2 regions of the Virgibacillus salexigens genome follow, and region 2 is predicted to be linked to the other one. Evidence: a T-box and tRNA genes for the amino acid it is inferred to sense, from the RefSeq annotation. Region 2 holds a T-box; the other holds one or more tRNA genes.

Region 1 (11,937 bases), on a different contig from region 2:
TGGAGATCACGTATATGATCAGGTGTATTTGATTCAATAATAACTTGCTTCTTATCTTGAGCTGCTTGATGTGTCTTACGAACAGCTGAACCATAAGAAGCTTTTAATTGTTTTACATGATTAGCAAGCTCATTAAAGTAAGCAGGATCTAATTGGAATGCACTGTTTAGTTTAGCTAACAGAGAAAAGCTATCTGCTTCTAGATGCATTCTTTCCAATTCATTCGTTAACATATTGTCTTCGAATTGTTGAACAAGATCCATAAGACGTGACAACACAGACCCCAGATCATGACCTTTCTTTCCAACACGTGCTGCTAACCAATTAGGCTTATTCCATACACGACGACCAAGACCTTTGTGTAGATATGATAATGATTCAGGTGGGTTATCCATAAAGTCTAATGTTTCTTTCATGACTTCTTGATAGGCACCACCATGTTTAGCTGCATCAATTTCCCAACCTTGTACTAAGCGTAGGATGTCAATCCAGTTCTCATACTGTTTAATCGTAGTCATTACTTGATCTTGAGATACATTATTCAAATATAAGTCATAGCCTAAGCCACGAACAGCATCTGCCAAGATAGATGCAATGTTAGTAGCAATACCAATTTTGTTTGGCTTTAATGTACGTATGACATAATCAACACCTAGCTTATGAACCTCTTCATAGAGTTCATCTGTATTTTGTTCTTTTGTAAATGTGATCTTGTAATTATTTTGCTTGTCTACTAAGTGTTCTGGCATACGATATACACCAGTCATTTCTTTTGAATAAGGAACACCATCTCCTAAGAATTCGATATTGCCATCTTTCTCAACAAAAGAGATATCCATTACTGGAGAAGTTTCTTTACGCTTTAATGCTTGTACAATTGTTTCATCTGTTACAGTTAGTGCAGTATCTCCATCAACGTCAGCTCCACCCATAGCAAATAGTCTCATGTCATGCACACTCATAAGTGTAATGTTACGGAAAGCACCTTTCTTATAAGCACGGTTATACATATCGATAGGGCGATGACGGACCACTTGCCACTCACCTTTTGCAATCATTGGGTTACGTCCAGCTGCTACATAGACATTTGATTTATGTTCATGAGCAGATGGGACAAATGCTTCGTTTGGTTGAATGTGATAAGATCCACGATTTGTTATCATTAGATCTCCATTTTCATTGCGAACGGTATACTTTGTACCAGCTTCTAGTACAGCATATGGATCTTGCATTAAATAGCGATAATGTCCTTCTACAGGCACATTGCCGGTTTTCCAATCAGCAATCTTTTCTTTGAGCACATCTAATGCATAGCGTTTCATATGCACATCTTCATAAGTCCAATCAAACATATCTAAGAACGAAGTAAACGTTGATACTCGAGACTGATCAATCATGTAGTGTTCTGTTTCCTGATCGAATAGATCAGCATCAATGACTTTATCTAGCCCTACATATTTCTTCATGATACTTGGATCGTGTAATGCATTGCCTACTTTTTCTAAGTGTGGTTTCATAACTTTCCATAGGTCACTTGTGTTTAGTGAAGAAGCTTGTACAAATTGATAAGGCATATCCGTATACGTCTTTTCTTGATTAAGATTACGGTTAAACATAGCAATACGTAGTTGTGGTTTGAAGTCAGGATTAGCTGTAATTAGATTAGCAAAGTCACCTTTAACAGCAGACTTAAATGCAATAATATGATCATCATAGTAAGCACGTAGATTTGGCACGAACACCATAAGACCTTTAACAAATGGAGTAATGCGAATTTGCCATGCATCGTTAAATTGACCGAACTCTGCACCAAGTGTATGATAAATCTCTTCATCACAGAAGATCGCACCATCTGCTGCTGTTAGTGAGATCGGATGCTCATTTGCATCAAACTCTTTAAAGCATTGTTTCTCTTTGTCCCAAGCACGATACGTACCTGTTTTAATTTCAACTTGTCTATCTTCTACAACACGTAGGGTATGCACACCACCAACTAAGCGTTGTTCACCTTTATGATTAATCTCCACGATATTTCCAATATCAACTGTCTTAGAAGCAACAGTATTTGTACCAGCTAGACCTGGACGAGTAATCATTTTGTCTACTTTAACAACATAATTGCCTTCATTATCTTGAGAGCCATAAGCAATTAATTCATGACCTAATAGTTTTAACGCTTGAACAGGGGACATGAAAGCTGTATCAATAAAGACTGCTTGTAACACACGTGCTTGAGATGGAGTGCGTAAGAAGAAGTAAGCATGTCCTTCTTCACCATTTTCGTCTGTAAAATAAAATCCATCTTTCATTACTCGTTCACGAAGATGAATATTATCAAAGTCTTCCTGATCATAGTCCGCTTCTTCTTCAGGGAGCTCCAAGCCTAAGCTCACGAAGAAGACATGACGCATAGGAAGCATCATGCGTTGTTTAATAAGTTTTCCATTACGAGTAAACTCAATCATCTCTGGTGTAGAAGCTAGTGTTTCACTCAAGAACGATTCACTAATCTCTTTATAAGAGTCTACATTTACTTCAGAATAATCAATTGTTGAGTATACTTTATCTTCTTGCATTTCCATTAGATTAATATCAGCAATTGGAACAAGTACACCTTTACGTGTTGGTTTATATACACGTTTTGCTAGTTTGTTGTTTTCTACAAACTCAGTAAAGTACCGAACTTGATTATTCGGTACTCCTGCTAGTGACGGATTAGCTAAGATATCAAGTAATGCCTTTCCTTCTGACATTGCTCTTAGTACACGAGCAAAGTTCTTTGAATCACGTGATTTGAAACCTTCTGATTTAGATAGGGCAGCAAGAATGTCCTGAACAGTGTATAGATAACCATTTTCTTTTAACATTGTACGATTTTCCATTTTAATAACATCTCCTTTAGTTTGGTTAGATTGATTTGATACAGTCGCAGTTTGATTTTTCATAGTAATCATTTCTCCTTTGTGGTTAGCCTTATTTATAAAGGCCTAAGATTTCTGTTATAATGTCTTGTGTGAGTGATTCATCGATTAACTCACAGATCTGCATACGATCTCGCAAATCGTACAGATCAAAATGAAAGACTAATACTGGTCTTTCGAATGTTACCCTGGCGTTACGGTTACGTTTGGACACGGAGACTGTAACGCCATCCAATAAATACTTCTTAATTAACTTGCAGTGATCTTTACTTTCATTAATGGTTACATCAATAGGAACAGACCCAATGAAGAAGTCTGTCCCTCGATATAGATCATCTTCTTTTGTTGCTTCAACATAAGTTGTTTCAAACAGTTCTTTGAAGATTTCTTTGACGTATAATTCAACATATCTTCCAGTTGGCATATTATAGTTCATCTACATCATGCTCCTTTCGTAGTATTGGATATTCAATAAGAAAATGTAACGCATTTCCATGAACACCATAGATTTGATATACTTCCTGTTCCTTCTCGTCATATCTAACAAAGATGGAATACAGGTATCCCATATGACCACAGTAGCCAAGATATTTTCCTTCGAGAATTAATTGTTTGTAAGTTACGTCCATCGTTCATTCCTCCAATTGTTTTTTAGTGTGTTAGTGCAAAGAATAGAAAAGCTAACATTCCAACGAATACAAGTTGAATCTTCTTATCTGTAGCGTCCTGTTGTACGAATTTGATTAATAAGTTTTTCATTTTAAATTCCTCCAATGATTAATTTGTTTTAAATCTAATTGATTGGTATTACATATAAAGCTTCTGTAATGACGAGCGGTTACTCTACAGGAATCACTACAGGCACATGATTATCTCTTTGACGATAGAGCAGGGCATGTACAACACCTATCGATCACCTAGCTGTTCATACACTCTATAGTAGCTATGTGATGTGTCGCTATAGAGAGGGGCAGAGGTACACTACAAGGCTATTAACCTACTAGTAGATACAGCACATACATCCAGTTAGCAGCTAGGAAATGTCCCAATTCAGCAGATAGCGTGATTAGCAATGTGCCACCTATTAGATAAGCAAGTAGTAAGCCCATGCCATATACGAATCCAATACTACTTTCAATAAACAAATTGATAGTTGCATCTTTGAATCGCACCTGTTTATGGCTTAGGTAGTAGGCTAGTGTCTTTATGCCACCATATAGTAAGGCGCCTGCGCATAACGCACTGCCTAGCCCAGTGGTTATCGCACCAGCACCTACTGTTGTAGCTGTGGCAAGCGCAGCATTCTTCCAATGTCCTTTAATAAAAGCTTCTGTTGCACGGTATGCTTTACCTAATGCAACACCTGCTTTCTCAACTATGGATTCAAATCGTTTTGACTTCTTTATCTTATTGACTCCTTCCTTTGCACCTGCTAGTACAGTAGTTAGTGCATCCTTATTCATGCTCGTTGTAGTCATATTGACTCCTTTCTAATGCTCGGTTTCATGTCATGAGCTGGACAATAGTGTGACCTATCTCATCAGTACAGGGTGGTCATGTCCTGCATACACCTTCCTTTCTTGAAAGGTGTTTCGATTCATTAGTTAAATACAACAATGGTGTATCCTTCTCCATCTAATCCTAGTTCGATCTCACATCTCTCTACAGCTACCTTGATTAGATCAGCATTAAATCCTCTTTTCATTAAGTCACCGAATCGGATACATTTGCCTGATCCTTTTAATTGGTTGAATAAGTTTACTAATGATACTGTTTGCATTGTTCATCATCCTTTTCTAATAGTTTGTTAGGGGTGGGGGCTACAAACGCCCTGGAAAACTCCCTATATAAAAGGTAGTACCCCGAGCAATTTTTTTTAGAAATTTTCCCCTATAAGGGTTTTTCCCCAGGTTTAGGTAGTGACTTTAAATTCAGAGTAAGATAAACTATTTGTAATGCATTACACTTAGGTCTAAATAAGAATAAATGAAAATAAAAAGGAGGATTTGTATATGGAAAACGGGAAGAAGCCTACATACATCAGAAGAAAGAAAACAGAACAGAAAACACTGCATGAACGCTTAGTAGAAAATGGTTCTGTAGACTTGAGGAACAATTCAGAGATAATCGATTTAGGTTATGGCTATTCTAAAATAGTGCCAATAGATCGTAGTAAGATTTACAAATAGTAAAGGGGGAGAAATGGTGAAGAGATTACAGTTATCTGAGTACAAGTACGAATCACAGGAATATAAAAAAATAAAAAATAAACGAACTTGGTGGCCAACAAGAATATCTGTTGAGTATTGGTGGGAATGTGAGAATAGAAGTGACTTTAAAGTATGGCACGATGATTACATTAGAGGTGAATTACTAATAGCTTCAGGACCAGTTAATTTATTGAAGATCTTCTATGATATACATCAAAAACTAAAATATAACTATCACACTGTTCTACTTACTCTAGCTAGGTATCTTCAAAGAAAAAATAAAGTGAAAATAGAAGAAGGGGTTATGCTATCCCCGAAATATCTATGGAAAAAAAGAATTAAAAAAGGGGAGAAATAAACATGAACAAAAATCAAATAGCTGAATTATGTCATAACGTAAATAAAGCATACTGTGAAAGTATTGGAGATTTATCACAACCAAAGTGGGAAGATGCACCCGATAAGACGCATCCTTGTTTAGTTCCCTACAATGAATTACCTGTAGAACAGAAAACGAAGGATTATTTATTTAAGGCAGTTATTGATACTGTGATTAAGATAGGTGTAAATTAAAAGTTAGGAGATAAAACATGCGGACACTGTATGAGATTGCAGTAGATATGATTGAAGGTCGAAAACCTACTCATAACGAGTGCTATTATGCACTACAGGTATATCGAAATATGTTTAATATCGAACACCGTCAACATAGAGAAGAGTTATTAAAAGAAAATAGGACACCTGAATGGATTCGTAAACAGAAGGCAGAAAATAGTTTCAACATGTTTAAAGGAGCTTTAGGTAAGTCCCCAAAAGAATGGCTTGGAGTAAAGGAGGAAACAAAATAGTGAATATGATTATTTTCTGCACAGCATTTATTTTTCAGTATGTAGGTCATAACATAGGAGATTATTTATTTCAAACTGACTGGCAAGCACAGAATAAAACAAAAAAGCGTTTGGCAAGATTCAGGCATTGTTTCGTATATTCACTAACAATTGGATTACTGTTACTTATACCATTTAATTGGGTGGTAGCAAGTATCGTATTTTTAATAACATTAATCGAACACTATCTTGTTGATTCAAGAAAACCAATAATAGTCTGGAAGAATTTCTTAGAAAAGAAAATAGCAAAACAAAAAAACTTTGAAATAAAGAACGTACCCCAATTTGTTATTATCTCCATTGATCAGACTGTTCACATCGTAAGGATATTTATTATTGCCATTGCAATTAGTTGTTTTATATAGAAGGAGTGTTATTTGTACTGAAAGTATCTTTGCCTTAATAAAGTAATGCATTACAAAAAAGGAGAATTAATTATGAAAAAAATATTTAAAAGACTATTTAAGAAAAAAGATAAATGGGACTTATTTCAAGAAGCTAACTGTAAAACATTAGCTGTTACTGCTGACAGAGGAAGTGGAAAATCCTATAATATTGCCAAAAAAATAAACAAATCCGAATGGAACCATGTAGTATTGATAGGAGGCACTGTAACCTTGAATACAAGGGTCTATAAAGACGTTTTCGAAGAGCAGGGAGTTAATGTTATTTATTCTAATTCAAACACGCTATGTTTAGATAATGGAAAACGGATTACCTTTTTTGGTGTTAATGGTGATAGCCATCTGGTTGCAGGACTATCTGCAGATGCAGTTATTATGGAAGATATAGAGTTTATTGATAATAGTTATTTCAGGAAAATACTTAAGCTGTCTCGTGAAATTCTCCATAAGTCTGAAGGACCAATATATGTAGTTGGAGGAAGGGTAGAGAACGATTATCAAGCTTTCATCAATAATGCAAATCTACAGATGAATATAAAAAGAGAATAACAAGATGTCTAGATTAAAAACTGAATATAAAAAAAGTTTAAAATATTATAATAAATATATTGAAAGACATTACATTTTGTAGTATTATCTATTTAAGGGTTTGTTAGAAGCATATTTATTCTTCTCTTTTTAAAGGCAAATGTTCTTCATTAGAGCATTTGCAATATTGAGTAGTAGCTCAGCGGTAGAGCAATCGGCTGTTAACCGGTTAGTCGTAGGTTCGAATCCTACCTACTCAGCCATATGTTCCCTACTAGTTAGTAGTCAGTCTATAGTGAGTTAACTGTAGATGGTAAGGTGCAACTCCAACAGGGAATGTCAACTAATAAAATATAGGAGCTGATGGTATGGATTTCACAGAACCAGAAGCAGTGTATATGTGTAACTATGCAGGTGGAAAAAATGGTGTATTTACAGAAATATTACATTTTGCTGTAGAACCTACTCAAAACACAAGAATACAGTTTTATCCACCAGATGAAATGTATCCTAACCATGGACCACGGTTCGTTGATAACTTTATGAACTATCCTGGAACAGGAGAACCTTTCACTATAATGGACGCAGAGCTAATTCATGAAGAAGTAATAACAGATGAGGAAAATAAAAGAGTAGTTAATGTGGGTTTTCTTCTACCAGATGTTAATCAAAAAGCAGTTGGACAATATATTTATCATTATTTTGATGATCCTGCTGCAGGAGGATGGGTTACTGACGAAAGTATGACTCTTCATCCATTGCCTGCTTTATAAAATCGGGTCAATTAATCTTGACCCGTATACATAATGATCTTACTGGAGAATTCTACTACACTTACTAGGTGATGACTGGTTTATTGCTTAGCAAGAGGTGGATATAGGTTCAATTCCTATGAAGGTCACTATTTTATAACAACTCCACGGCTCAGCCTTCTGATACAGGCAAGAATAAAATTGAGCAAAAAAATGTATTTTACATTTAGCTAAGGCGTATCACCTGACAAGAGTTAGTGCTAAACATGAATACAGAGCAGTTGTTAGAGTGGTTTACAACTGCAAGGATACAACTCGATATAGCTCAGTTTGCGTAGAGCGCTGCGTTTGGGACGCAGAGGTCGTAGGTTCAAGTCCTGCTATCGAGATTATATGCCCTTTCCTTTCGGTGGATGAGTCAACAGATAGATGGCCATATGCTGTTGTGGGTGGGTTCAACTCCCAAGAGGGCGCTTATATGTTCTTGTAGTATAAGTTAATGCGCTTGTCACAAGAGATACTGGTGAGAGTCCAGTCAAGAACACAACTATTACCCCCTTTGCCTTGATATAGGAATAGGGCTAAAGAGACTATCTTTCATTCATATTACACTCCTTTCATTTTATCTCATATATCGTTAATATTAATATTTGATGTCTCTTTAGTTCCTGTCCATATCGATTTGCAGTTGTTTTAAGGAGCTTGGGTTTCCCTGTTTTCCTAGGCTCTTTAAAAGAGCTGCAAGCTCTAAAATTCCATTATCCTTCCTTTTCCTAAAGAAAGCATCGCAAAAAGCGGTGCTTTTTTATTGGTAATACTTGCATCTATCAGCATTTATAGGTAAACTAGGAATATGTTCAAAATGTTAACAATTTAAACATATTATACTGGAGGGAGAAATAGGGAATGACGAAAGAGAAGAAGGTGCCATATTTAGTAGGGGTAGACGTAGGTTTTGGTGGTTTAAAGTATATGTCAAATGCAAAGCCAGAGCCACATGTAATACCAAGTGGCGTAGTTAGTGGGACACCAGCAAGCCGTCCATTGCTATCCTCTAGTGAAATAAACATACAAGAATTAGTGGTGAAAACGGAAGAAGGAACATATTTCGTTGGAGATAATGCTTTAGGTATGCCAGTAGAAGAAAATGTAAACGTGCGTACTGAAAAACGTAATCGTGCCAATGATGAAAAGAGTAGGGTTCTTTTCCATACAGGAATTGGGTTAAGCCTTCCTGATAAAAGTGGAACATATGAAGTTACTATTGTTACGGGGCTTCCGAATACAGATTACGACATGAAGATTAAAGAAGACTTAGAATCATTCTTAAGTAAAGACTTTACCGTAGAGTTCTATTTAGACAGTAAAAATAGCATTAAAAAAGACGTGAAAGTCAAAAGCGTAGTTGTGTTAAGACAACCAGAAGGTACCGTTACATACAATCAATTTCGCTTTGATGAAGAAAGCTTCTTAGCACCGTCTGAACATCGTGCAGAATATTTAGGAGTCATTGACTTCGGACATGTATCTACGGATTATGCTTTATTCCGTAATGGGGTTGTACTAGAAGATGACACAAAAAATAAATCAACAATTGGAGTAACAGAAGTATATAAGCGTCTTCGCAGATCTATCGAATTAAAATTCGCTGATATGGGTTATATGTTCCACCCGTCAGATCAGGATTTAGACTATGCGATTCAGACTGGAAATATTAAATATAGAAATACTGACTTTGATGTATCAGATGAAATTCAAGCTGTTATTGCTGATCGAGCTAAACCTATTGCTGATTCAATTACAACAGCATGGGGAAATGAGTCTAACCGGTTACAATTGATTATTGCCACTGGTGGGGGGGCTCATGTCTACGCAAAGGAAGTTGGCAAGAACTTTGAAAAAGAAAATATCCAAGGATTTATTATAATGGAAAATTCCCAATTTACGAACCTTCTAGGATTTTATATGTATGGTGTTCTTGAGTTATCAGATGAGCTTGGTCAAGAGAAAGTATTAGAGGAGTATGTAAGTCCTGTGAAGGAGATGCAACCGCATGTCGCAAGACAATAATATGCTTGTAGCTCGAATTCGAAAGAATGACGACTTGCTACGAAATCATTTTAAGGACATCAAGCCAAATGATAGAGCATATGAAATCAGAAGACTTCTTGAAAAAGCGATAACTGAAGAAGCAAAAGAGAAGGCGTATATTGAGGAACTAAAGCAAAAGGAAAAACAGCAGTAAAAGTGCAAAAAAAAGAATAACAAAGCAAAACATTAACAATGGGTACGACCGTCACTGTAGCAGGATGCATTAGAAGCATCCTGCTTTTTTTATTCCTTCTTAGAAAAATTTCTTAAAAAATACAGGTATTGTAAAATTAAAGAACGGGCAACTGCACCGCCTCACAAAGCACCAGCAGGTTAAGGGGGATCGAGTGAGTATGCCCTTTTATATTTAGGAGGAATTTCTATGAGCAAGACAGGACCTAAAACAGAAGCTGGATTAGCTGCTATATCTGCAAGTGCGAAAGAATTAGACCATACAGCATGGACTTCTAATCCAGATGCTGTTGAAGCTATTCAAGTAGCTAAAAGACTCAGAAATACAAAGCATGGTCTATATGCGTCAGTTCCGATCATTTGTAAAGCGGAGGCGTGTCCTTATTCTCACTCTTGTCCTCTAGTAGAGATGGAGAAAGCTCCATATGGCGAGAAGTGCCCCATTGAAATTGCTGCAATCGAAGACCTATTTGAACGATATGCTGAACATTTCGAAATAGATCTAGAGAATAGAAAAGCAAGTGACACAATTGACTTAATGATCGTAAAAGATCTTGTAGATGCAGATATTGGCTTGCTTCGTTGTGATAATAAGATGGCTTGGGACGCAGATTATATCGTTAATAACACAGTAGGAATGAGTGAAGATGGGGAACCGATTACGAGGCAAGAACTTCATCCTCTAACAGACTACAAAGAAAAACTAATCAACCGCAAGAATAAATCCTACCAATTGTTGAACTCAACAAGAAAAGATAAAGAAGGTCAAAAGTTAACCATCAAACAAGATCCATCTGTACAAGCAGCTGAAATGGTTAAAGTAAATCAAGACATGGAAAAAAATAAGCAGTCGGAACACGAAGCTAAAAAAGCCTATTACAAGAAGATGAATATGAAAATGCCAGAAGAAGACGACATCATTGATGTTGAACCTATAGATTATAACGAGGAGGAGTGATTCTCTTGAACCCAAAGTTATTCTCAAATCAAGCAGTAAATGGTTTTAAGGCACTTTATGGAGATGTCAAAAATACGGTCACTGGAGATGGAAGACCAATGACGTATGCTATTCGAAACAAAGAAGCTAGACAAGCCTACGATAAGCTTAGTCCAAGTGAAAGAACATCTCATAAATTTAACTCGGGAACAATTAGTAAGAAACGTGCGGCGGCACTAGCTGGTTCTGCTTACATCGCTGGAGATGCTGCTTATCGTACAGCAAGTGGCGGTTCTGCATATCGAAATAGCAAAGGCCAAAGCGATATTGTAGGAATTCCTATGGTATAGGGGGATAAGGCATGAAAAGATTTATGAAAGGACTTGCAAAAGAATTTAATCCCAAAGAGCCTTTTATTAAAAAGGTAGATCAAAGGAATCTAAATAATTTATGGACTGGGCGAACCGTGGGTGGTAAAGGAAAAATAGCTATGGGAGTAAGTGCTGTAGGATTTGGCGGACATCAAATATACTCTGCTCCATATCAAAGATTAGAAAATGAAGCGCAAATGAGAGAACCTGAATCTCTGCCTGGATCAAGAGGAGACGGGTTAGACTATACGCCAAATTATACAGGAATAGAAGCAAATGGCGATCTGGCTTTTGCCTTGCACAATCTTAGACATGGAGGGTAATGTATGGCAACTCAACAAGAGCCTGCGAATGGCAGAGGCTCTATAAATAAGTTAGATAAAATAAATACAGGGCTTGGAGTTGGATTCGTAGGATTAGACTCTTATATGCGTATGAAAGAGGGCGAGTCCGCACCAGTGGCAGTTGGTAAAGCATTACTAACAAACGCAGTATGGTCAATGGCCCCTGGTGGTCTTCTTGGAGGTCTGGCAATTTCTGCTGGTGCGGCAGCTGTACAGGTAGCACCTGATTTAATCAACGCCGCAGAACAGAAAAAAGCAAAATTTCATGCAAACCGAAACAGGTTTGGAAGCAACTATCAA
Region 2 (11,937 bases):
TTGGTTCCATTGCTAATGCCCTTGCAATCGCAACTCGTTGTTTTTGTCCACCAGATAAACGGTTGGGATACGTATCCTCTTTATCCGTTAATCCTACTTTCGTTAGTAACTGCTTGGCCGTTTTCTCTGCTTCTTGTTTTGATACACCCTTCACCTTTTGCGGCGCATAAGAAACATTATCTAGTACGGTCATATGTGGAAATAAATGAAAATGTTGAAAAACCATTCCGATATTTTTACGGATAACTAATTTATTGGTTTTAGGCAGCGTAATTTCCTGATCGTGAAGAAATATTTGTCCTTCTGTTGGGTCTTCTAATAGGTTTAAACAACGTAGAAAAGTAGATTTACCTGACCCAGAAGGTCCAATTATAGTCACTACTTCCCCTTGCTTGATTGTAGTAGTTATTTGCTGAAGAACTGTACTTTCACCAAATACTTTCGTAATATTGTTTGCTTTAATCACTTTGACGAAGCCTCCGTTCCACTAATCTTCCTACAGAGGTAAGAATATAAACAATTACCCAATATATGAGACCAGCAAATAACAATGGTTCGAAGTTACGATACAAATCTGAACCAACAACTTGCGCTCTTCGCATAATATCTAAATAACCTATGGTAGATACAAGTGCTGATTCCTTTGTTAATGTAATAAACTCATTCATCATTGCAGGCAATATATTTTTAAATGCCTGTGGTAAGATAATATTTAGCATCATCGGTTTATATGGTACCCCTAAAGCTTCTGCCGCTTCGGTTTGTCCTTTATCTACTGCTAAAATCCCACCGCGAATAATTTCGGAAATATATGCTGCCGAATTCAAACCGAAGGCGAGAACAGCTGATAAAAACGCAGAGATATCATACCCCGTTAATTGTGGTACAGCATAATAAATAATCATGAGTTGTAAAATAAGTGGCGTCCCTCGAAATATTGACGTATACGCATCCGCTAACCACTTTAATAGGGGGGTTTTTGTAATTTTACATAGGGATAAAAGCGTACCTAATATAAATCCCATTAGAATCGAAACACTTACAAATTTTAATGTAGCCCATATTCCCTCAAGTATAAAAGGAATATAAGGCACGATTTGGCTGAAGTCCAAATTCATGCCTTATCACCTCGCTTTTCTCTATCTATTGCTTTATTCAACGTTAGATAACCATTTTTCTTCCAGTTCTTTAATTTTTCCTTCTTCTTCTAATTTCGCTAATGCTTCATTCACTTCATTAACGAAGTCATTTCCTTTCGGGAAAGCAATAGCCATGCCAGGTGAGCTAGTCGTTGGATCATCAAATCCGCTTAACCCTTGCTCCTCTTGATAGCCTACTGCTACGGTCTTATCCATATACCCGACGTCAATTCGATTGGAATTTAATTCTTGAACAAGTAGGCCAGAGTTATCAACTTTCTTCACTTCAAAACCATATTCTTCAGCTAGTTTCTCTGCACCTTCCTCTTGAATCGTACCAAGCTGCACACCAACTGTTTTCCCTTTCAGATCGTCGAGTGATTGGATATCCGAATCAGCTTTGGTTAGGAATGATTCTCCTGAATGATGATATTCCGTCGAAAAATCAACATTCTTTTTACGTTCTTCTGTAGCACTCATACCAGACAAAACCATATCTACTCGATCTGCTTGTAAAGCACCAATTAATCCATCAAATTTCATATCTTCTATGTTTAATTCATAACCTAATTCGTCCGCAATCATATGTGCTAGTTCAATATCAAAACCTTCAAAGTTACCTTCTGGGTCACGAGATTCGAAGGGTGGGAAATCCGCAGAAGTAGCCATCTTAAGTACTTTCTTGCCTTCTGAATTCGCATCACTAGAAGCCTCGCCATTATTACCTTGACTTCCACACGCGGCTAATACCGCACCAATTAGCATGAATACGATAAATAAGTTCGTTAATTTCATCATTTTCTTCCCCTCAATTTCGTTTTTATTTATTAAATGCCCCTTTAATTTCAGAGAGCAATATAGGGTTTGTTATGATTTCAAAACCTGTTTTTGCTAGAGCCAGAGCCCCATCTGCAATTACCTGATGACCTTTATCTGTTATCGTTAAATCCGCAAATTCCTTTGTATGCGCGATTAATCCTGGCTCATCCAAACCAATATAAGGGTGAATGGCTGGCACAACTTGGCTAACATTGCCCATATCAATAGATCCATAGTTTTGTTTAGCTGCTTGCACAGGTTTTTTTGTTATTTCTTGTAAATGATTTGTAAACGTTTTTGATAATGGTTGATTTGTTAGCATATTGTCATAACTCAATTCATAGTTAGATATCTCGAGTGTGGCTCCTGTCATCATCGCTGCACCATTTGCAATATGTTTCACTTGATTAACAACTTCATTTAACATGCGTCTCTCCTTCGCCCGTACATAAAACTGAGCAGTCGCCTTATCAGGTACAACGTTGGCAGCATGTCCACCTTCTGATATGATGCCATGAATTCGAATATCTGACGGAAGATGCTGGCGTAGAGCATTTATCCCATTAAATAATTGAATAACACTATCAAGTGCATTAATTCCCTGCTCAGGAGAGGCTGCTGCATGTGAAGACTTCCCGTAATAAGTAAACTGAATTGCATCCATAGCTAATGATTCTCCACTCTCATAGGAACTGTCACTAGGATGAACCATCATTGCTACATCCATTTCATCAAAAATCCCCTGTTCACTCATTGGCACCTTGGCACCATTTGTCTCTTCAGCAGGAGTCCCTAAAACTATAACACTTCCCCCAACCTCCTCTACCTGTTTGCTTAGCGCAATACCTGCTCCAACACTCATCGTGCCAATTAAATTATGACCGCAACCATGTCCAACTTCTGGTAAAGCATCATACTCAGCTAAATATGCAATCACAGGTCCTGGTTGTTTACCTTTAAATGTCGCTTTAAAAGCAGTTTCTCGATCTGCAATACCAGTTTCAATCGTAAATCCATGACTTGCTAGTAAATGAACGAGAGCTTTCATCGATTCATATTCTTGATCTCCTAACTCTGGATGCTTGTATAAGTCATCACTAATTGTACATAACTCTAAATGAATTTCTTCTATTTGTTGTTTCAAAAACGCATCCATCTTCGTTCCCACCCATATGCATATTTATTAATTTATATGTATATTTATACCACAATATGTATAGCTATGCAATAGTTATTTTATTCCACCATTTCACAGAACGGCAGTCTCTTTTACATTGTCAATTAGTTATGATTAAATGCATAAAAAACTTCTGGACACAACTAGAATAGCTAATCCAAAACCCGAATGGTAAAATAACTATTAATTGAAGGTGAAACAAAGCACAGTTTAAGTACGTATAGCAGAAGCGAAGTATGTTGATGGCGTAATGATAGAAGAAATTTTAAGTGTAAACAAATAATCCGAACAGATTCGAAAGAAACCGTCCGGATTATTATTGGAATAAGATTTTTTTATCTTCGTCTCTTTTTAATAAGCTTTTGCCCAAAAAACTAACTCTTTTGCTGGTTTTCCACAGCATACACAGATATCCGCAACTTGCTCTTGTTCAAATGGAATACAACGGGAAGTAGCTAACGTATCTTCTTTGATTTTCTCTTCGCAAGCTAGGTCTCCACACCACATTGCTTTAATAAAGCCAGGATTTTCATATAATACACGACTAAATTCTTCTATCGTAGTGGCAATACTTGTTTTTTTATCACGATGATTCTTTGCCTTCGTATACAAATTCAATTGGACTTCTTCTAAAAGTGCCGTCAATCTTGTTTGTAGTTCAGTTAAAGGAACGAATTCTTTTTCGCCTGTATCGCGACGTACAAGAACCACTTGCTCTTTTTCCATATCCTTTGGCCCCATTTCAATTCGAACTGGGATACCCTTCATTTCATATTCATTAAACTTCCATCCAGGCATCTTATCACTAGCATCAATATCAACACGAACAATATCCTTTAATTGATCACGCAATTCATAAGCTTTGTCCAACACACCTTCTTTATGTTGTGCAATTGGAACAATCATTGCTTGTGTTGGAGCAATGCGAGGTGGAATTACTAGCCCTCGATTATCACCGTGTACCATAATTAATGCTCCCATAATACGCGTGGAAAGCCCCCAAGAGGTTTGATGAACATATTGACTATCTCCATTTTCATCTAAGTACGTAATATCAAATGCTTCGGCAAATCCAGATCCAAAATGATGCGAGGTACCTGACTGCAAAGCTTTCCCATCATGCATAAGGCTTTCGATTGTTAACGTGTATTTTGCACCAGCAAATTTCTCTTTATCCGTTTTCTTACCACGCAAGACAGGAATTGCTAGATATTCTTCAACGAGATCCGCATAAATAGTTAACATTTGATTCGTTTCTTTTGATGCATCCTCATCTGTAGCATGAGCAGTATGGCCTTCCTGCCAATGGAATTCCGAGGAACGTAAAAATGGGCGTGTAGTTTTTTCCCAACGAACGACATTCCCCCACTGATTATACAATTTAGGTAAATCACGATAGGAATGAATGTTTTTGGAATAGTAATCACAGAATAACACTTCGGAAGTAGGACGAATCGCAAGGCGTTCTGTTAACTCCTCTTCTCCTCCGTGAGTCACCCATGCAACTTCTGGTGCAAATCCCTCTACATGATCCTTCTCTTTTTGTAATAAGCTTTCAGGAATAAATAATGGGAAGGCAACATTGGTATGGCCTGTTTGTTTAAATTTTTTATCAAGCTCATCTTTGATATTTTCCCAAATAGCATAACCATAAGGTTTAATAATCATAGTGCCGCGAACTTGACCATAGTCAACGAGATCAGCCTGTTTTACTACATCTGTATACCATTGTGCAAAATCATCTTCCATTGCAGTTATCTTTTCTACAAACTGCTTATTCTTTTTGCCCAAATCAAACACCTCTTTACGATATATAGTAATAAAATACGATTAAAAACATTAAAAAAATCCTCCATCCAATAAAGGGACCGAGGTTGGTGGTACCACCCTTGTTTACGTATATAATGACACTACGTACACTCTATGTTGATAACGGATACGATCCGCACTGCCTTATAACATAGAAGCCTTTCCGACAGTGAGCTCAGGGAGCAGGTTCTAACCCTTGCCTTAGGAATTCTCAGCGGCCATTCCCTCTCTAAAAAGACATCCAGATTATACTAATCTCCTTCATTGCTACAGATATTACCTTCACTATATAGTTTACAATTAACAAAGTCAAGATTTAACGAAGGACTTTTGATACAAGGAAAACAAATCACCATCGATATCCTTCTGTTTAAGATACACAAAACCGGCGTGTTTATATAATTGATTTAGACCTGAATTATCAGCCACACAATCAAGTCGAAGAAAGCAATTTGTTCCAGTTAACTGATTATCCATCCATTGTAGAATTTGTTTTCCAATCCCTTTGCCATGATACCTGCTGCCCACAGCAAAGCGATGAAGATAAAAGGCATTATCTTCTCGATGACCCCACATACAAATATCCCATTCATTCTGTTGATTAGAAAGATTAAATGTAGCAACTAGCTGATTATTTTGCTCTACAACGTATGTCGTATCAGATTGGATGTCTGATTGAATCTTAGCGTCTTCCTCTCCAGTTAGTAAATGACCCCATTGTTCTATCCCCTTTGCTTGTACCCATTGTGCAGCAGTTTTCAGTAAATGAATAATTTCATCCATGTCTTCCAATTTTGCTTTTCTAACTGTATATCCACTATATGGATCGTTCAACGCAATATTAATCACAATCCCCCCTGGAAAGAACTTTTGCAGCTAATGTCTTTTCAAAATGCGCCAATGCCCACTCATGCCCTGTGTGATTAAAGCTTGCTACTGCATCCTCATAGACGATAATGTTGAATCCTTTATTAAAGGCATCCATGGCTGTATGTAAAATACAAATATCTGTACAAACTCCTACAAGATGTATTTCCGTTATATCTCTCTCACGTAACTTCATTTCTAAATCCGTACCTTGAAATGCACTATATCTTGTCTTATCAAGAAAGTAAACATTTTCTTTGTCTTGATGTTCTTGATAAACTTTTGCAAGTTTTCCATATAAGTTCCTGCCTGAAGTGCCACGTATATTATGCGCTGGAAAAAGCGAAGACTCTGGATGGTAATTATCTCCCTCTACATGTGTATCTATCGCAAACACAACAAACTCCCCTTGTTGTATAAAGTTAGTTGTATAGTTAACAATAGATGTTTCAATAGCTTGACCTGGCTTTCCACACGTTAACTTACCATCATCAGCCACGAAATCATTCGTATAATCTACATTGATCAAAGCCTTTCTCATTACAGCATCCCCCTATACACTAAAATAAGATAGCAACAAAGAACCAAATAATCATAAACAGCTGGATAATTACTTTAGCTATCGTTCCTCCTAGAAAACCTACTAATGAACCAAAAGAAGCTAAAAGTGCTTCTTGTACGGTTCGTTGCTGCATTAATTCAATGATAAACACGGTTAAAAACGGAACGATTAATATCCCGAATGGGGGAATAATGAATGAACCTACAATAACAGCAATCGCTGCACCACGTTCTCCCCACTTACTTCCACCGTATTTTTTTACAAAATAACCATTTGCAATAACGTCTGCAACAATGAGAATTACCGTAATAATAGACATTGCTATCCAAAATGACATCGTTAATTCATTTGCGTTAATTACAAAGTGATAGATGAGAAAACCAATCCATATCACAAGTACGGATGGAACAATTGGGAAAATGACCCCTACAAAACTTAAAATAAACAATGCACTAATTAAAATCCACATGATTATGTCTAACATAGTTACCTCCAACGTCACTTACTTTTTTGAAAACATATATGATAGTTTTGTTTCCTGCTTCGTAATTATACGTCTGTAGTTCTCCATATGTTTCGCTACACTTAAAATTGATAAAAAAATGACGATAGAAGTGGGCTCTGGGCCAAAAAAAACAAACGTTGTAATTAAAAAAGAAAGATACATACATAATACACCAACAACTAGGTAATCCGTTGCAAAAGTAAATAATAACAGTATTCCTATTCCAATAACAGCAATTTTCCAATCTATGGCTAATAAGATGCCGACGAGTGAAGCAGTCCCTTTTCCTCCACTAAATTTCATTGTAATTGGATAGTTATGTCCTAGAATAATGAATAAAGCTGTAATATAGATGAGCAATGTTTGCTCTTTACCATTGATCCCATTTTCATTTAAAATATAGAGTACAAGTAATATTGCAAACGTAGCTTTAAATATATCAATTAATGCAACTAGTATCCCATATTTCCATCCAAGTAAAATAGTCGCGTTAGAAGCACCTGCGTTTTTTACTCCATTCTTCTTTATATCCACCTGTTTATATATACTTACTAGCTGCGATCCATGCAGGCAGCCTGCTAAGTATCCAATAATTGAGACAGCTAACGTAATCATTATATCCCCCTTCCTTTTACTCATTATAACGTAAAACTGGAAGAAAATAATAAAGATTTTTTAAGATTTTGGTATTTCAACTTAATACCCTTTAAAGAAGAAATAATATTTTTACATTAGAGGAGATCACCATGAGAAAATTGCAACAAATACTACTTCCATGGCTGCTAATTTCCGTATTTCTCATCATCTTATTCCAACTTTATCAAGGACAAAACGAAGAGTATACAGACCAAAGAGAAGATGTTGGAGCAGCAACGGAATTACATCCAACGGTGGAAGAGAAGAAAAATAAATTAATTGAACAAGCAGTAACGAAAGATATCCATGTAGTGATAACGGATGACGTTCGCTCATTTGAACGCCAAGAAGAATTATATCAGCAAGGAAGAGCGACAGATGGCGAGATTGTGACATACGCACAAGGTGGCGAATCCTATCATAATTATGGACTTGCTATCGACTATGCACTTGAAAACAAAAACGGCGAGTTAATTTGGGATATCCATTACGATGGCAATAATAATAATCAATCCGATTGGTTCGAGGTTGCAAATATTGCAAAAAATCTAGGATTTGAGTGGGGTGGAGACTGGGAAGGATTTAAAGATTATCCACATTTACAAATAACATTTGGCTTAAGCATTGAACAACTGCAACGTGGTATACGCCCTAAGCCTGCACAAGAATAGTTTATTTTGTTACCACTTTCTAATAAAAAATGTAGCTTTTCCTTATGAATGAAAAGCTACACTTTTATTAACGGAATCTCGACCAACACGCATCAAAGCTCCAGGGAAGTCTTCATCCGGATAACCAAATGAAATACCAAATAATAGTTTCATGTCCTCTGATATGTCTAGAGATTCTCTGACTTGATTAGCAAAAAAGCCTAATGATGTTTGCGGAACGCCACCTAATCCCCTCGCTGCAAGAGCTAATAAAAATGACTGACCATACATCCCAATATCGGCGGCTACTCGAACGTTATCCCCAAAAGATGGCATAAATAGAAAGGCAACATGAGGAGCGTGAAAGAATTCATAGTTTAAGTTAACGACACGCATTCTGCCTTCACGGTCATTCCTATCGATTCCCATCGCCTGTTGATAAGCAATGGCTTGTTCTATTTGACGTTCAGAATAACGCGCATAATAATCTTTTGTATCAAATGAAAAATCAGCAGTATGTTGGCCATTACGATTCGCTTCTAAAATCTTGCGACTTAATTCATCTTTTATATTCCCGGATACAATATGGACGTCCCAGGGTTGCGTATTACAATTGGAAGGAGTAAATTGAGCATCTTCCAAAACTTCCGTAATGGTCTCGCTATTTACCGGCGTCGATTTAAATCCCCTGATTGAGCTTCTACTACGGACTAACTTTTGAAAATAATTCTTATCTATGGGACGACCCCTCCTTAGATATCTGTATAGCTTGTACATTATCCTATATGTATATCATAAATGATCGATTATCATATCAAAAGTAATAAAGCTGTTGAATGCGACCAACAGCTTTATTTGTGTCTATATTATATCATGATTCACCTGGGAAAAGGATTCCATTTTCTTTTCTAAGTTGTTCAGTTATTTGGACAACGATACGGCTTCTTTCCAGACAGGCATCATGCCATTTCCTATCTTTTCCTTTCAACATTTTCTCAAAAGCTTGAATTTCATAGATCATGTCAGCCTCATATTGTTGACTTGCAAGCGAAGTTGTTTTTGAAGCAATACGGTCATATAATTGCAGATCACTAATTGGAGCTACACTATCCATCGTCAAGGAACCATCTTCACCATGAATTTCTGACGGCAGGCTTGCATTGGCAATTTTTGAACAAAGAATAGTTACAATAAAACCCTTATAGGTTAATACAATTGTGCCACTACCATCAATCCCATTAGATAATAAAACTGGGAAATAATTGACTTTCTCGGGCTGTCCAAACAAATCAATTGCCATGCTTAACGGATATACACCCAAATCCATTAATGCACCACCGGCAAAAGTTTTAGAGAATATATTTGGATCTTTACCTTCTTTATATTGATCATATTTTGATGAATATTTCACATATTGAAACATGGCACTACGAATAACGCCAATTTGTAATAGTTGTTCTTTTAAGATTTTGTAATTAGGAGAGAATAGATGCCGGAACCCTTCAAAAACGAAGACATCATTGGCCCTCGCCAAGTCCATTATCTCTTCTAATTGCTGCACAGTATATACCATTGGTTTTTCACAAAATACATGTTTCCCATTCTGTATACATAATTTGATATGATCGGCATGCAATTTATTGGGTGAAGCAACATACACAACATCACTTTCATCCGTAAGCATCGCTTGCAGATCCGTAAATATATGAGCTGCTCCATGCTTTTCTGCAAAACGATGGGCTTTTTGTTCATTTCTTGAATAGACCGAGACTAATTCAGCTACCCCTGATTGTTGCGCAGCATCAATAAAAGCATCGGTTATCCAACTTGTTCCTATTGTAGAATACTTCAAAGCTCTATTCTCCCCTTTTATCCGTACTATCTTCTTCGTGCTTTCCTTCTGTTGTTTCCCATTCATCTGGTAATGGATCGATTTCATGCTTATAAGCGTATCCTTTTGAGATCGTCACTAAGGACAAGATAAGAACGATTGCGACTACAATAATACAGGCGATAATTACTACAATATAAGTAGACACAAAGAACATACCTCACTTTATGTTAGATTTGCAAATGGCTTAACCATCCCTAACACCATATTTGTATAGGGGAGCGTAAGACCTTTTTGTTTAGCAAGTCGAATGGCTGCTCCATGTAAATGATCCAATTCGAGTGGGGATTGTTTACGTCTATCCTGGTGCATCGATGATGTTGCTTCATTATTCAGACCTAGTAGTTTTTCTTTTGCCATTTCTACATCATCGTCGGTAAGCTTAATTTGGCATGCATTTGCTAACTTTTTCATCTCTTGTAATAGATTTACTGCAATCGCAAATGTCTCTTTATGCTCTCTAATTGGACCGATTGGTAAATTGATGGCCGTGGTAATTCCGGAAAAAGCACTAATAAACATGTATTTCTTCCATTGTTCATATAAAATGGATGGATGGTATGTTGCAGTCATGACAGCTTTACTACTAAGTTCTTCTAATCGCTTACATACCTCTTCTTGACTAGAGTTTAGTGGCCCAAACACAAGCTCATGAAAATCACTTGAATGTACCACATACCCCTGCTCATTTAATGTAGCAATAATAAAGGAAAGTCCGCCAATTATGTTCTTCTCGCCTAATTTTTCCTGCAAAATGTCCATATGTTCAATACCATTTAGAACCGGAAGAATATATGCCCCTTTTTGAACGAGTACTTGTAAAGAATCTAACGTCCCAGCTAAATGATAGCCTTTCACACTTACAATCACTATATCTGGTTTTTCTATATTATTTGGATCCGTACACAATATAGGATCTTTAACATTATAATCACCTTGAGGGCTACGAATGGCAAGCCCATGCTTTTGAATCTGTTCAGCTCTCCTCTCCCGAACTAAAAAGGTAACCTTAGCACCTGCCTCTTGATACCGTAAACCAAAATACCCCCCCAATGCGCCAGCACCTAGTATAACAACATGCATATTTTCCCCTCCCCTTTGAATAATATAGCTATTAAGAGATAGTCGTCCAATGCTATCTTATCATGTTTATTTGGTTATCTTAATGGTACTTTTTTAATGGATAGGTGTCTAACAATAACTACTCAATAAAATGGTAATTATTCCCTATATCAACATATTTATGAACATACCAAAGCTTAAAGGATGATACCACAGTATATTTATGTATATAAATTTTATATACCCTATACATCGATTTTTCGTAATAAATTGCAAATTATCAAAATTTACTGTGTTTGAATCAATTGTAAAAGCCCTGTAACATTTTAATATAACTGCATATAAAGGAGGCTATCCATTCTTTAAATCTATTTTTTTAATAAAAATGCAGTGATTTTTACCCAGGAATAAAGACGCAAGATTGCTAGCGCCGACCAACTGGGCACTGCAATACATAGAAAAATAGATTTTTAAATAAAAAAGGGAGGCAATTAATTACATGAAGAAACTCTTACTTATGCTTGTTCTAGGATTAACCATGTTCGCACTAGCAGCATGCGGGTCAGACGATAGTGCAAGCGGGGAAGATGGCGAAAGCAGCGGAAGTAAATTAGACGAATTAAAAGAGGCAGGAACCGTAACTATTGGTTTTGCTAATGAAAAACCATATGCATATGAGGGGGAAGATGGCGAATTGAAGGGAGCTGCAGTTGATATTGCAGCAGCTGTATTTAAGGAACTTGGTGTGGAAAATATGGATTCGAAATTAGCTGATTTTGGACAATTAATTCCAGGCCTTAAAGCTGGCCAATTCGACGTT

Evidence for each region. The T-box of region 2 lies ahead of proS (proline--tRNA ligase). A T-box ahead of a tRNA ligase gene usually reads a tRNA of that ligase, here a tRNA-Pro.
Region 1: it has a tRNA-Pro gene. The T-box ahead of proS (proline--tRNA ligase) is inferred to sense a tRNA for this amino acid. The anticodon was not compared.

The regions. Positions count from the first base shown of each region.
Region 1 is NZ_CCDP010000003.1:383,350-395,286, reverse strand. Features, by position in the region: gene BN990_RS20050 (RNA dependent RNA polymerase) at 1-2,945, opposite strand, end outside; gene BN990_RS20045 (hypothetical protein) at 2,974-3,357, opposite strand; gene BN990_RS20040 (hypothetical protein) at 3,347-3,550, opposite strand; gene BN990_RS20035 (hypothetical protein) at 3,914-4,399, opposite strand; gene BN990_RS20030 (hypothetical protein) at 4,522-4,701, opposite strand; gene BN990_RS23030 (hypothetical protein) at 4,934-5,110, shown strand; gene BN990_RS20025 (hypothetical protein) at 5,127-5,489, shown strand; gene BN990_RS20020 (hypothetical protein) at 5,492-5,704, shown strand; gene BN990_RS20015 (hypothetical protein) at 5,722-5,979, shown strand; gene BN990_RS21670 (DUF3307 domain-containing protein) at 5,949-6,383, shown strand; gene BN990_RS20005 (hypothetical protein) at 6,456-6,971, shown strand; tRNA gene BN990_RS20000 (tRNA-Asn) at 7,139-7,213, shown strand; gene BN990_RS19995 (hypothetical protein) at 7,319-7,723, shown strand; tRNA gene BN990_RS19990 (tRNA-Pro) at 8,017-8,091, shown strand; gene BN990_RS19985 (ParM/StbA family protein) at 8,609-9,772, shown strand; gene BN990_RS19980 (hypothetical protein) at 9,756-9,947, shown strand; gene BN990_RS19975 (hypothetical protein) at 10,176-10,943, shown strand; gene BN990_RS19970 (hypothetical protein) at 10,949-11,272, shown strand; gene BN990_RS19965 (hypothetical protein) at 11,284-11,616, shown strand; gene BN990_RS19960 (hypothetical protein) at 11,620-11,937, shown strand, end outside.
Region 2 is NZ_CCDP010000002.1:594,510-606,446, forward strand. Features, by position in the region: gene BN990_RS15845 (amino acid ABC transporter ATP-binding protein) at 1-466, opposite strand, end outside; gene BN990_RS15850 (amino acid ABC transporter permease) at 459-1,118, opposite strand; gene BN990_RS15855 (ABC transporter substrate-binding protein) at 1,152-1,937, opposite strand; gene BN990_RS15860 (M20 family metallopeptidase) at 1,960-3,114, opposite strand; gene proS (proline--tRNA ligase) at 3,487-4,926, opposite strand; T-box leader at 4,996-5,218, opposite strand; gene BN990_RS15870 (GNAT family N-acetyltransferase) at 5,254-5,793, opposite strand; gene BN990_RS15875 (cysteine hydrolase family protein) at 5,786-6,352, opposite strand; gene BN990_RS15880 (DUF456 domain-containing protein) at 6,372-6,857, opposite strand; gene BN990_RS15885 (glycerol-3-phosphate acyltransferase) at 6,876-7,493, opposite strand; gene BN990_RS15890 (M15 family metallopeptidase) at 7,625-8,185, shown strand; gene BN990_RS15895 (nitroreductase) at 8,228-8,941, opposite strand; gene BN990_RS15900 (Gfo/Idh/MocA family protein) at 9,036-10,016, opposite strand; gene ytzI (YtzI protein) at 10,021-10,203, opposite strand; gene BN990_RS15910 (ketopantoate reductase family protein) at 10,221-11,138, opposite strand; gene ehuB (ectoine/hydroxyectoine ABC transporter substrate-binding protein EhuB) at 11,617-11,937, shown strand, end outside.